Regions from separate parts of the Microbacterium sp. P2_F9 genome, predicted to be linked through region 1. Evidence: predicted binding sites of a transcription regulator. Region 1 holds the regulator's gene; the other holds the start of a gene.
What was found. The regulator LexA, encoded in region 1, represses DNA repair genes until DNA is damaged. The targets are predictions, from matches to a motif close to TCGAACANNTGTTCGA.
Positions count from the first base shown of each region.

Region 2: AC1DVT_RS06505 (HNH endonuclease signature motif containing protein) is a predicted target of LexA. The motif match lies at 6,052-6,067, and genes of this name have one in related genera.

Region 1 is NZ_JBFUFC010000067.1:12,177-17,676, reverse strand. It holds partial or broken gene AC1DVT_RS09165 (hypothetical protein) at 1-1,201, opposite strand, end outside; gene lexA (transcriptional repressor LexA) at 1,318-1,998, opposite strand; gene AC1DVT_RS09155 (LysM peptidoglycan-binding domain-containing protein) at 2,261-2,653, shown strand; gene AC1DVT_RS09150 (histidinol-phosphate transaminase) at 2,670-3,758, shown strand; gene hisB (imidazoleglycerol-phosphate dehydratase HisB) at 3,755-4,357, shown strand; gene hisH (imidazole glycerol phosphate synthase subunit HisH) at 4,354-5,001, shown strand; gene priA (bifunctional 1-(5-phosphoribosyl)-5-((5-phosphoribosylamino)methylideneamino)imidazole-4-carboxamide isomerase/phosphoribosylanthranilate isomerase PriA) at 5,057-5,500, shown strand, end outside.
Region 2 is NZ_JBFUFC010000040.1:873-9,261, forward strand. It holds gene AC1DVT_RS06485 (amidohydrolase family protein) at 1-628, shown strand, start outside; gene AC1DVT_RS06490 (glycoside hydrolase family 3 protein) at 722-2,536, shown strand; gene AC1DVT_RS06495 (alpha/beta fold hydrolase) at 2,610-3,413, opposite strand; gene helR (RNA polymerase recycling motor ATPase HelR) at 3,464-5,614, opposite strand; gene AC1DVT_RS06505 (HNH endonuclease signature motif containing protein) at 6,132-7,550, shown strand; gene AC1DVT_RS06510 (ABC transporter permease) at 7,713-8,389, opposite strand, start outside.

The DNA.
Region 1 (5,500 bases):
CGGCGATGACGACGCGGATGAGCACTCGGTAGCGCGCGAGCGCGATCCCGAACGCTCCCGTGTTCAGCCCGCGCGCCGCGAACCAGCGGCGTGCCGACGAGTTGACTCCCCGGATGAAGCTGCGCGAGCGGGCTGCCGCGGACGAGCGGCCCATGAACCACCCGAGGACTCCGATGAAGACACCCAGCAGTGCGATGATCGCCGCGGTCTGGTGCATCGAACCGATCAGCTGGCTGTAGATGACGTCGAGCCCGGCCACCGATAGATCGAGCTGCACGGCGATTTGGCCCATCACCGGGTATCCGGCCGCGAACCCGAGTGCCAGCGCGCCACCGCCGATCAGGAAGCCGACACCGGTTCCGATGATGGCGACGCTCCGTCGGCGGGCGATGAGGATGCCGAGCGCGAAGAGGGCGAGTGTGATGATCGGGAGCCAGTATCCGAGCGTGGAGGCGATCGCGTAGGTCGTGCGAATCGCGAGGAGCGTCTCACCCGTGCCGATGATGACGACCTTGTCGACCGCTGGGATCATCTGGGCCACCCCGACACCACGGTCTTCGAGGTTCTGCTTGACGCGTTCCACGATCGCGCCGAGCTGGATGCCGACGCCGTCGTCGGTCATGACGACGATCCCGCCGCCGTCCGATGTCGCAGCGGCGGTGAGGGCGCGGTGCGCGGCACGCGTCGTCGTCGCCCAGACATCGGCGAAGGCATCCGACTCGATGACCCGCGTGACTGTCGTGTTCACGAGATTCTCGAGACCGTCGGCTGCGGGGGCCTTCAGCAGATCGAGTGCCTGGGCGGCACGCGGCGGCAGGCCGAGGTCGGCGATGCCGTCGAAGACGTTCGACGTCAGCTCGCTGAAGTCGACCTGGGCCGTGATGGCGTCCATCGTCTCGTCGATGATCATGCCTTGGACGGCGGGGTCCTCGGCGAGGGGCGCGAGAGTGCTGACGAACGCATCCTCGTCGACGAGCTGCACGCGTGCCCACGCGCTCACGATCGCGATGGGAACCAGGAGCGTGGCGATCACGATGATCAGCGCCGAGACGAAGGCGCGCCAGCGGCCGGGTTCTCGCTGCCGCTTCGCCGCTGCTGGCGGGATGGGCGTCGTCGGCGCGGTGACGTCGCGGAGCGCGGTGTTCTCCGCCTCGAGCCGTGCCAGCTGTTCGCGGAGTTCGTCGATCTCGGTTGCGGCCACGACGGCCCCCTCTCGTCTGGCGCACCCCCGCGCCTTCGGCCATTCTGCCGGTCGTTGCAGTCCGAGTGCCATGCCGCGCGGGGAATCATCGCCCGTCATGGGCGAGAATTCACCGATCAGACGGCTCTGAGGACCGCGACGATCTTGCCGAGGACGACCGCGTCGTCGCCGAGGATCGGTTCGAAGGCGGAGTTGCGGGGGAGCAGCCAGGTGTGCCCGTCGCGCCTCCGGAAGGTCTTCACCGTGGCTTCGCCGTCGAGCATCGCAGCGACGATGTCGCCGTTCTCGGCGGTGGGCTGCGATCGGACGACCACCCAGTCGCCATCGCAGATCGCCGCGTCGATCATGGACTCGCCGACGATCTTCAACATGAACAGATCGCCCTTGCCGACCAGCTGACGGGGCAGCGGGAAGATCTCCTCGACCTGCTGGTCGGCCGTGATGGGGACGCCGGCGGCGATCCGCCCGACGAGGGGCACCATGGCGGCGTCGCCGACCACAGGACCGGAGTCGGCGGGATTCTCGGTGGCGCTTCCCGGGAGATCGATGAGCACCTCCATCGCGCGGGTCTTGCCCGGGTCGCGGCGCAGATAGCCGCTGAGCTCGAGCTGATTCAGCTGGTGGGTCACGCTCGAGAGGGACTTGAGGCCGACCGCGTCGCCGATCTCGCGCATGCTCGGCGGATAGCCGTGCCGGGCGATCGATCGCTGGATCACCTCCAGGATGGCGAGCTGCTTGTCGCTCAGGCTCTTGCGTCGCCGGGTCTGCGGCTTCTCGCGGCCGGTTGCCTCGGTCATCGTCCCAGCTCCTGTCTCGCGCCCCTGAGGTGCATCGTTCTTCGAATGTCGGAGGTCCCTGATGGGCTGTTCCTGTCGAAACCGTATCCGGTCAGGCAGGTGGAGCGAAGCAGACTCGCCGCGTTTCGTGTTCGAGGAACTGCTGTGTTCCACCGCACTTGACAGGATATTGCATCGAAGATAACTTCGGAAGAGAGATTCGCATCCGGCGCTCCCGGCCGAGTTCCGGATGCGAACCTCTCCCCACTCTCAGGAGGACCTCATGACCGCCATCGGATTCTCGGGCGCTGCGACACACCGCATCTCCGCCGTCGGTGCGACCGCTGTGGGCGGCACGCGACTTCGTCTCACGACACGCGGTCGCCGCGTGCTGGCGACCATGGCGGCGTTCCCCGCGGTGGTGGCACTGAGCATCGCGGTGATCAGCGGCGGGGCGGCACTCGCGTCGCGCGATGCCGGGGCTCCGGCGGGCTCCTTCACGACGATCACGGTCGCCGCGGGCGACTCGCTCTGGTCGATCGCCGAAGAGGTCGCGCCGACTGCTGACCCGCGCGATGTCGTGGATGCCATCGTCCGGCTGAACGCTCTCGAGGGCGTCACAGTGGCGGCAGGACAGCGCATCGCCATTCCCGCCGAGTACGCGCCCGCCCACTGATCCCGTCGCCTCTACGATGGGAGGGGTGAGCCTCGATCGACTGCCCCTTCGTGACGATCTGCGTGGTATGACGCCTTATGGCGCACCGCAGGCGCCGCTCCCCGTCGCACTCAACGTCAACGAGAACACGCATCCTGTCCCGCAGGAAGTGGCCGACGACATCCTCGACTCGATCGCACTGGCGCTGCGCGACATCAATCGCTACCCCGACCGTGAGTTCACCGCTCTCCGCGAAGGCTTCGCGGAGTACCTGGGGCATGGCCTCACGGCGGATCAGCTCTGGGCGGCGAACGGATCCAACGAGGTCCTGCAGCATGTCCTGCAGGCTTTCGCCGGTCCTGGCCGCACCGCCTTCGGGTTCGCGCCGACGTACTCGATGTACCCGCTGCTGGCCCGCGCCACCGGCGCATCATGGATCGCGGGGGAGCGCCGGCACGATTTCACCGTCGACGCCGAGAGCGCGGCAGCCCAGGTCGAACAGGCCGCACCCGATGTGGTCTTCCTGTGCGCGCCGAACAACCCGACCGGCACGCCCATGACGCTCGACGTCATCGAGGCGGTCTATGACGCCACCCAGGGGATCGTGGTGGTCGACGAGGCGTACCAGGAGTTCGCCCCGCGCGACGAGCGGTCCGCCCTCACGCTGCTGCCCGGCCGCGAGCGGCTCGTGGTTTCGCGGACGATGAGCAAGGCCTTCGCGTTCGCGGGTGCCCGCGTGGGCTACCTCGCCGCCGATCCCGCGGTCGTGGACGCGCTTCGCCTCGTGCGGCTGCCGTACCACTTGAGTGCGCTGACCCAGGCTGCGGCGACGGCGGCCCTGCGCCACGCGCAGACGATGCTGCGGATGGTCGACGAGATCGTCGCGCAGCGCGACCGCACGTCCGCGACGCTCGAGGCGCTCGGCTACGAACCGCACGAGTCGTGGACGAACTTCGTCCTCTTCGGCGGCGTCGACGATCCTGCCGCCACCTGGCAGGCCCTCTACGACCGTGGCGTGCTCATCCGGGATGTCGGCATCGCGCGCCATCTTCGCGTGACCGCCGGGACCGAGGACGAGACGACGGCGTTCCTGGAGGCGCTGGCCTCGATAGACTCGGCGGCATGACCGGACGCACCGCTTCACTGCGCCGCGCGACGAGCGAATCGACCGTCGAGCTCGAAGTCAACCTCGACGGCACCGGCCGAAGCCACATCGACACGACAGTCCCGTTCTTCGACCACCTGCTGACCGCGTTCGCGAAGCACTCGCTCACCGACCTCACCGTGCGTGCGTCGGGCGACACGGAGATCGACGCGCACCACACCGTCGAAGACGTCGCGATCGTGCTCGGTCAGAGCATCCGCGAGGCGCTTGGTGACAAGACCGGCATCTCGCGCTACGGCGACGCGCTCGTGCCCCTCGACGAGGCCCTCGCCCAGGCGGTCGTGGACATCTCGGGCCGGCCCTATCTCGTCCACACCGGCGAGCCGGCCGGTTTCGAGCACCACCTCATCGGCGGCCACTTCACCGGTTCGCTGGTGCGGCACACGTTCGAGGCCATCTCGTTCAACGCCGCGCTCACCGTGCACGTGCGCGTGCTGTCCGGGCGCGATCCGCACCACATCGCGGAGGCCGAGTACAAGGCCTTCGCCCGCGCGTTCCGCCAGGCGAAAGCGCTCGACCCGCTCGTCGACGGCGTGCCCTCGACGAAGGGCGCCCTGTGAGCCGACCGCTCGTCGCGGTGCTCGACTACGGCTCGGGGAATGTGCACTCCGCGGTCAAGGCTCTCGCTGCGGCCGGGGCCGACGCACGCCTGACCGCGGATCGCGGCCTCATCCGCGACGCCGACGGACTCGTCGTGCCCGGGGTCGGCGCGTTCCGCGCCGTCATGGACGCGCTGAACGCGGTGCGCGCGGGCGAGCTCATCGAACGGCGCCTCGCCGGCGGTCGGCATGTGCTGGGCATCTGCGTCGGCATGCAGGTCATGTTCGAACTCGGGGTCGAGCGCGGAGTCGACACCGAGGGGTTCGGCGAGTGGCCAGGCGTCGTGACCGAACTCGACGCACCGGTGCTGCCGCACATGGGCTGGAACACCGTCGACCCGGGGGAGGGCTCGCGCCTGTTCCGCGGCATCGAGGACGAGCGGTTCTACTTCGTCCACTCGTTCGGCGCCCAGAAGTGGCTCCTGGATGTGCAGCCCCCATTCCCGAAGCCCGCGGTCACCTGGTCCACCCACGGGGCTCCGTTCATCGCCGCTGTCGAGAACGGCCCGCTGTCTGCCACCCAGTTCCATCCCGAGAAGTCCGGCTCTGCCGGCATCCGACTCCTGTCCAATTGGATCGGCGTGCTCGGCGGGGCTACTCTCTGAATTCGTGCCTTCCCCGCGGCGCCGAGGCGCCGCCACGACATCTTCCTGAGGATCCATGAACGACTTCGCGTCCCCTCCCGAACTGATCCTCCTTCCCGCCGTGGATGTCGCCGGCGGCAAGGCGGTTCGCCTGACGCAGGGTGAGGCGGGCACCGAGACGAACTACGGCGACCCCGTCGACGCTGCGCTCGACTTCGCGCGTCAGGGCGCGCGGTGGATCCACCTCGTCGACCTCGACGCCGCCTTCGGGCGGGGCAGCAACGCGAGCGTGATCCGCAAGGTGATCAAGCACGTGCGCGGCGTGCAGGTCGAGGTCTCCGGCGGCATCCGCGACGACGAGTCGCTGGAGGCGGCACTGGAGTCCGGCGCCGCACGGATCAACCTCGGCACCGCGGCTCTGGAGAACCCGGAGTGGGCAGCCGACGTGATCAGCCGTTACGGCGACGTCATCGCGGTCGGGCTCGACGTGCGTGGCACCACCCTCGCGGCGCGCGGCTGG
Region 2 (8,389 bases), on a different contig from region 1:
CCGCCTGCCCGCGGCCGGACTCAGACCCTCGAGCATCATCATGCTCGGCACCGGAGAGCGGATCGCCGACGCGCGGCGCCTCGATGAGCTGCGCAGCCTTGATCCCGGAGCCACCTGCTTCGTCGAGTTCCTCGATGAGCGCGATCCGGCCGATCGCGAGCGTCTGCATCAGGCGCTCGCGTACCCCGACTCGATCGTCGCGAGCGACGCGATGCCGGTGGAGTGGCCCGACGGCCGCGCCGATTCCAGGGAGTGGCCGCTGCCGCCCGGTGCGTCCACCCATCCGCGCACCGCGGGGACCTTCGCGCGAAGCCTGCGCCTCATGGTGCGCGAACACGGGGACTGGGACTGGGTCGAAGCCTTCCGGCGCTGCTCGTATCTTCCCGCCCGCGTGCTCGATGACGTCGCGCCGGCGATGCGGTCGAAGGGACACCTCGCCCCCGGATCGGATGCCGATCTCGTCGTGCTCGATCCCTCTGCGATCACCGACAACGCCTCGGTCGCCGACCCGGTCCGCCCGTCCAGCGGCGTCCGCCACCTGATCGTCGGAGGGTCGTTCGTCATCCGCGACGGTCGGCTGGACACCGAGGCCTACCCTGGCCGCGCGGTCCGCGGCGTACCGCGCTAAAACCGAGCGCCACTCAGGAAAGCGCAAAGACGGGCTGGGTAGACTGCCCCGACGCCGATGGCAGAGACACGCCCGGCAATGCGCAGGAGAGAAATGACCGACATCATGACGACGGATGCCGCGGCATCCGTCGCAACCCGCCCTTGGCTCGACGCAGATGCTCCCGTGGAGGAGCGCGTCGCCCTTCTGCTCGAGGCGATGACCCTCGAAGAGAAGGCAGGGCTGTTCTTCCACACGATGATCACCATCGGCGACCTCGACGAGGCGAACCCCGCGTTCGCGACGCCGTCGGCCCGTGAGTACGTCGACGGCCGCAAGATGACGCACTTCAACCTGCTCGGCGCCGCGCCCCGCGGTCGCGACATCGCGGCCTGGCACAACGCCCTGCAGGAGCTCGCAGCGTCGACGCGACTCGGCATTCCGGTGACGGTCTCGACCGACCCGCGCCACTCCTTCAGCGACAACCCGGGCACCGCGATGATGGCGGGGCCGTTCTCGCAGTGGCCCGAGACCATGGGCCTCGCGGCGATCGGCGACGAGGAGCTCGTCGAGCGGTTCGCCGACATCGCCCGCCAGGAGTACATCGCGGTCGGACTGCGCGTCGCCCTCCACCCGCAGGTCGACCTCGCCACCGAGCCCCGGTGGGCGCGCGCCGTGGCGACCTTCGGTGAGGACGCCGAGCTTTCCGGGCGCCTCGGCGCCGCGTACATCCGCGGCTTCCAGGGATCGTCGTTCGGACCCGGTTCGGTCTCGACGATGACCAAGCACTTCCCCGGCGGCGGCCCGCAGCGTGACGGCGAAGACCCGCACTTCCCGTATGGGCGCGAGCAGGTCTACCCCGGCGGCCAGTTCGAGCTGCACCTGAAGCCCTTCGAGGCGGCGTTCGAGGCCGGCACGCGTCAGGTCATGCCGTACTACGGCATGCCGGTCGGCACCGAGTACGAAGAGGTCGGCTTCGGCTTCAACAAGTCAGTCATCACGGGCTTGCTGCGCGAGCGCTTCGGGTTCGACGGACTCGTCTGCACCGACTGGGGCCTCATCAACGACGCGGAGATCTTCGGCCAGCCGTTCCCGGCGCGTGCCTGGGGCGTCGAGCACCTGACCCCGCGCGAGCGCATGGTGAAGGTCCTCGAGGCGGGCGTCGATCAGTTCGGCGGCGAAGCCTGCCCCGAGCTGCTGCTCGACCTCGTCGCCACCGGCGAGGTCAGCGAAGAGCGCCTGAACGTCTCGGCGGCGCGCATCCTCCGCGAGAAGTTCGAGCTGGGCCTCTTCGACGACCCGTTCGTCGACGAGGACGCCGCCGATGAGATCGTCGGCCGGGCGGACTTCCGGGCGGCCGGTGAGGCCGCCCAGCGTGCGTCGATCACGGTGGTCACGAACCGCCCGCTGCGCTCCGGGTGGGCCGACAGCGATGCCGCGCCCGCGCTTCCGCTCTCCCCGGGGCTGCGGCTCTACGTGGAGGGCATCGACCCCGAGGTCGCGGGGCGCTACGGCACCGTCGTCGACTCGCCGATCGACGCGGATGCCGCGATCCTGCGCCTGGCGGCGCCGTTCGAGCAGCGCGACACGATGTTCGAGAACTTCTTCCACGCGGGCTCGCTCGACTACTCGCACGAGGTCATCGACCACGTGCGCGAGATCGCCGCGGCAGTGCCCACGATCGTCGACGTCCTCGCTGATCGCCCGGCGATCCTTGAGCCGATCGTCGACGCCGCCGCCGGGGTCACGCTGAACTGGGGCGCCAGTGCCGCAGCGCTGCTGGACGTGCTCACCGGTGCGGCCGAGCCGAAGGGGCGGCTGCCGTTCGACCTGCCGCGTTCGATGTCCGCGGTCGCGGCGAACCGTCCGGACGTGCCGTTCGACACCGTCGACCCGCTGTTCCGGTTCGGGCACGGCCTGAGCCTGTAGCGCCGACTGCCGAAAGGGCAGGTTCCCGTTCGCGGGGACCTGCCCTTTCGCGTTGTGGCACCCTTCGACAAGCTCAGGGACCGGGCGACGAGAGGAAGGCGATGGCGGCCTCGCGGAACGCGCGCGAGCCCGGTGCGTTGAAGTGGTGCCGGCCAGGGATCTCGAGGAACTCGCCGTGGGGCGCCGCGGAGGCGAGGCGCTTCGAGGCCTCGAGGATGCCGTCGTCGCTGCCGGTCGCGAACAGCACAGGCTGCTGCGGCGGACGGGCAGGGTCCGGATCCGCGTCGCCGAGGCGCATGCCCTCGGTCAGCGCGATCAGCACGCGCAGGTCGTTGCCCGGCACGCGCTCGGCGAGGGTCACATAGTTCTGGGTGACCGCGTCGTCGATGGGGATGCCGTCCTCCACGTACGCGCGCGCCTCGTCGAGCCGCATCCGGGCGAGCGGCCGCCCGTCGGGGATGCCGCCGAGCACCCCGCGGATCACTCGGTCCGGCGCGTCCACCAGCAGCTGCCACCCCACGCGCCCGCCCATGGAGTAGCCGCTGTAGAGCACCGTGTCCAGCAGATAGGTGTCGAGCACCTCCAGCAGGTCGCCGACGAGCGCGCGCATCGAGTAGTCGCGCGGATCGTGCGGCTTGTCGCTCGCACCGTGTCCGCGCTGGTCCACGCCGAGCACGCGGAAGCCGGCGCGGAGGAGGTCGCGCACCCACCCCGTCTTCACCCAGTTGTCCAGAGTGCTGGACGCGAAACCATGCACGCACAGGACGGTGGGTGCGGCATCCGATCCCCAGGAATACGTGGCGATGCGGTGCCCCTCCGCCGACATGACGAATTGCGGGGACGGCATCTCGGTCAGAGGCAGTGCGGCGGGAACCATGCGCTCCATCCTGCCGTCCCTTCGACAAGCTCAGGGACCGGCGGGCCCGGTCACCCGGCCGTCAGGATGACGAGCTGCTGGGTCGCCCGGGTCATCGCGACATAGCGGTCGACCGCGCCCTCGATGCCGGTCCCGAAGGCGTCCGGCTCGACGAGCACGACCAGATCGAACTCGAGCCCCTTCGACGACTCCGGGGTCAGCGAGCGCACCCGCGACGTCGGTGTGAACGCGGGATGCCCGATGACGCAGGCGACGCCCTCGGCGTGCTCGGCAGCCCAGGCCGCGAGGATCGCATCGAGTTCGGCGAGCGAACCATGCCGGACCGGGACGCCGCTGCTGCGGATCGACGTCGGCACATTCGCATCCGGCAGGGCCGCGCGGATCACCGGTTCGGCCTCGGCCATGACCTCCGCCGGGGTGCGGTAGTTGATGTTCAGCGCAGCGATGCTCGTGCGGGTGAACCCCGCCCTGCCGAGCCGCTCCTCCCAGGACTCGGTGAAGCCGTGTCTGGCCTGCGCGCGGTCACCGACGATCGTGAAGCTTCTGGACGGGCAGCGGGCGAGCAGCATCTGCCACTCGGCATCCGTCAGCTCCTGCGCCTCGTCGACGACGATGTGCGCGAACGGACCGGCGAGCAGGTCGGGGTCGCCGCCCGGAAGGGCGGTGGTGCCGTCGTCGAGGGTGTTCTGGAAGTCCTGCCCTCGGAGCATCGACATGACCGACATCTCGGAGTCGTCGCCGGCGATGAGATGGTCGACGACCCTGCTCATCTCCTCGCGTTCCGCGGCGAGGGTCGCCTCGCGCTGCCGGCGGCGCCGGGATGCCTGGGGGTCGCCGATCCGGCGGATCGCGGCATCCAGGAACGGCAGGTCGGAGACGGTCCAGGTGTGGCCATCACTGCGCTGGAGCACCGCGACCTCGTCTGCGTTCAGCCCGGGCGCGCATCGCTGCAGGAATGCCGGCGACGTCCACAGCTGCGCGACGAGCGCGTTCGGATCGAGGATCGGCCATGCGCGGCCGAAGGTGCGCAGGAGCTCCTCGTTCTGCCCGAGCTCGCGACGGAACATCGCCGTGGGCATGCCCGCGGGGCGCCGGTCGACGAGGATCTCGAGCAGCGTCTCCCACACCTGATCCCGCGCCTCATTGTGCGGCGCTCCGGGCTCCGCGGAGTCGAACGCCTCCGCCCAATCCGCTTCGGTGAGCCACACATCGGTCCACGGTGTCTCGACCATCAGCTCCTGTGTGGGCGGTCGCTCGTAGAGCCGGACCGCGGCCTCGATCGCGTTCACCAGGGTCGCGGACGACTTCAGACGCGCGATTTCCGGATCGGTCTCGGCATCCGCTTCCGCCCCCTCGGCGATCAGGTCGCGCAGCGTGCAGATCTGCACGCTGTCTTCGCCAAGACTCGGGAGGATGTCGTCGACGTACGCCAGGTACGCCTGGTGCGGACCGACGAACAGCACTCCGCCGCCGCCGCGGCCGATGCGCGGGTCGGAGTAGAGCAGGTAGGCGGTGCGGTGCAGCGCCACCACGGTCTTGCCGGTGCCCGGGCCGCCGTCCACGACCAGGGCGCCGTGCGATCCGGCGCGGATGATGGCGTCCTGGTCGGCCTGGATCGTCGAGAGCACATCGCGCATGCGACTTGTCCGGTCGGCGCCGAGGCTCGCGATGAACGCATCGTCGTCGTCGAGCGCCGCGCGCCGTTCGAGTCCCTCCGGAGTGAATGCCTCGTCCCAGTAATCGCTGATCCGGCCGCGCGACCAGCGGTAGCGGCGGCGGCTCACGAGCCCCATCGGGTTGGCATGGGTGGCGCCGAAGAACGGCTCGGCGGCGGGGGATCGCCAGTCCACGAGCAGTCGGATGCCGGTGGCATCGGTGAGACCGAGTCGTCCGATGTAGATGGGCTCCGCGCCGCCTTCTGGGACCATGTGCCCGAGGCACAGGTCGAGACCGAACCGGCGGAGGGTGCTCAGGCGTGCGCTGAGCCGGTGGACCTCGAGGTCACGGTCCAGCGCGGCCTGGCCGCCTCCCGTCGGCGCCTTGCGCACCGCGTCGAGTCGAGCGGACAGGTCGGCGATCGACCGCTCGAGGGTCTCCGCGATCGCCGCGAAACGCTGTTCGTCGCCGGCGATCAGCGCGGGATCGGCCTTGGCGGAGAGCCGGTCGGGAAGGTCGAATGCGCTGGTGGTCAAGGGGGTCATCGGGTGTGCGGCCTCCGTTCTGCGGCGCGCTTACCTCGGGGCGGGCGAGGTACGCGGCCGTTCAGTATGCGTCAACAGGGGGGCCTTGCGGCAAGGCCCCCTCCCGGCGATATTCTGGAAGTGCGGAGGCCGATGCGGCCTCCTTTTTCTGTTCCCCCGTCGGGCCCATACCCGCGGCTGGTCGGTGTCTCTGGGCGGTGCATGGCCTGATTGCCGACGCGGCACGGCATCCCGCTGCTGCGGGCCGGAAGTCATTCGGATCTGGGCTGAATGGTGCCCGATCCACCAGGCGGTCGAGACGGTCACCAGATCGATGATCTGCGCCTTGCGGAGGGCGTGTCGGGGCTGGCTGGGCGAGGCCGCTGAACGGGTCTTGGTAGCGGCGTCCGGCGTCGATACCTCGCGTCGACCGCGTGCGACAGGCTCGCCGCCGAGCCTCGAAAAGTTGTTTGAAAACTTCTTCTGATCAGGCTGATTTCGGGGTCGGAATGTCGGTGGCCCTCAGCAGAATTGGGGTATGAAAGACCTCATCGACCGCCTCGACGCACTCGACGCGATGATCGCTGAGGTCGTATCCGAGGCTCTCACCGATGGGGCTCTGAGGATCGCCAACGAACCCGGGATCGTCGAGCTGCTGTCGACGACGGCGCGTATCGGCCGGCGGCTCGATGCGGTGCTGATCGAGGCGGTCGGCGAGGTCGAGACGCGGTCGTCGTCGGGTGATCGGGACGATCGGATGACGACGCGTTTCGGCTGCCATGACGTCAGCGAGTTGGTGGAGCGCGCCACCCTCGCCTCCCGGTCGACCGTCTCGCGGCTGCGCCGCGCCTCGGGGGCCGTGCGGGGTGAGGTGTCGCTCACCACCGGTGAGCTGCTGGAGCCGGCGCTTCCGGCGATGCGCGCGGCGCTGTGCGACGGGCTTGTCGGGGTCGATGGGGTGGTCGCGGTCGCCGGCCCGCTGCTCTCCGCCGGGTCGCGGATTCCGCGGGAGGAGCTGCTCGCCGCCGACGCGGCACTGGCCGCCGAAGTGCGCGGCGAGGGCCCGGARGSCGCGCCGCCGATGGGRGCCGACCTCCTGCGGGTGCAGGCGCAGGCSTGGTCGATCGCGCTGGATCAGGATGGCGCCGAACCGCGGGAGCGGATGACCGAGCGCAAGCGCTCGTTCACGCTCGGGTCCCCGACCGACGGGGGCGTGCCGTGCCGGGGGAATCTCATGCCCGAGGTGGCCGCGCAGCTGCAGATGATCTTCGACGCGCACACCAACCCGGCCTATCACGGCGTCCGGTTCACCGAAGACTCCCCCGGCGACGGCGAGCCCGATGACGCGGTGATCCCGCGTGACTTCCGGACGCGGGCGCAGCAGCAGCACGATGCGCTCGCGAGCGCCCTGTCGGTGGCGGCGTCCAGTGGGCTGCTGCCCACGATCGGCGGCGCCGCCCCGACCCTGGTCGTGTCCGTCCGTGAAGAAGACGCCCAACGCGGGGAGGGCTACGCGCACGCCCAAGGCTGCGACCTGCCCCTCGGCATGGCGGCGGCGCTGCATGTCGGCTGCGCCGGCAGCATCCAGCGGATCACCTCCCGCGACGACGGCCGCATCGTACGGATCGGCATCGAGGAGCGCGTGTTCAACCGGCACCAGCGCCGCGCGATCGCCCTCCGCGACGGCGGGTGCATCATCCCCGGCTGCGGCATCCCCGCCGGATGGTGCGAAATCCACCACGTTCTCGAGCACGTCAACGGCGGCCCCACCCACACCGATAACGGGGTGCTGCTCTGCTGGTTCCACCACCGCTTCATCGACTGGCACGGCTGGAAGATCCGAATGAACCACGGCGTCCCCGAAGTACGCGCCCCCAGCTGGTGCGACGCCACCCTCCGATGGCGCCCCGTCACCAGCTCGAAAACCCGACTCCAGGACGCCGTCCTCCGCCACTGATGGCGCCATCAGTAAGTCTCACCGCCGCGTTTCGTCTCGCTTCGCTCGCTCAACGACGGGGAGTGCGAGCTGCTCACTCAACGACCCGGGTTGCGAGTCGCTCGCTCAACGACCCGGAGTACAAGCTGCTCGCTCAACGACCGCGGAACTTCCGTGGCTGTGTCAGGGCTTCCGCGCGGCAGGCTCAGCGCCCTCGGGTCGCGTCACGGCCGCGCCCGTCATCCGCAGCAGCGTCGTCGCTGTGAGTGCACCGGCCGCCAGGATCCCGGCGAGGACCACGAGCTGGAACCTGCCGGCTTCGAAGGGCGACGCGCCCGCGAAGATCGCGCCGACGAACGCACCGGGCAGCACGACGATCCCGGTCGTGCGGGTCTGGTCGATCGAGGGCAGCAGCGAGGTGCGGATCGCACCGCGGGCCAGGTCGCGCGTGGACTCCCATGGCGTCGCGCCGAGCGCGAGCCAGCCTTCGACCTCGTCCCAGTGATCGTGCACGGCAGCGCGGTGGATCCGCTGGGTGAGGATGGCGACGGTCATCGTGTTGCCGATGATGATCCCGCCGATCGCGAGTGCGTAGCGGGGCGAGAGCTCGATAGCCCCGCTGGCGAACGCGACAGTCATGACCACGAGCGGACCGAGGAGCATCGAGAGGGCGAGCGGGTACACGCCCCGCAGCGGCATCCCCGCCCGTCGTGCCGCAGTCCAGATGGCGGCGACGAGCATGACGACCAGCCCGAGCGCCACCCACAGCGGATCCTGGATGATCCCGGTCAGCACGAGGCTCAACGCCGTGAGCTGCAGTGCCGCCCGCGCGACTGCCCACACCCCGGACCATGGACTCG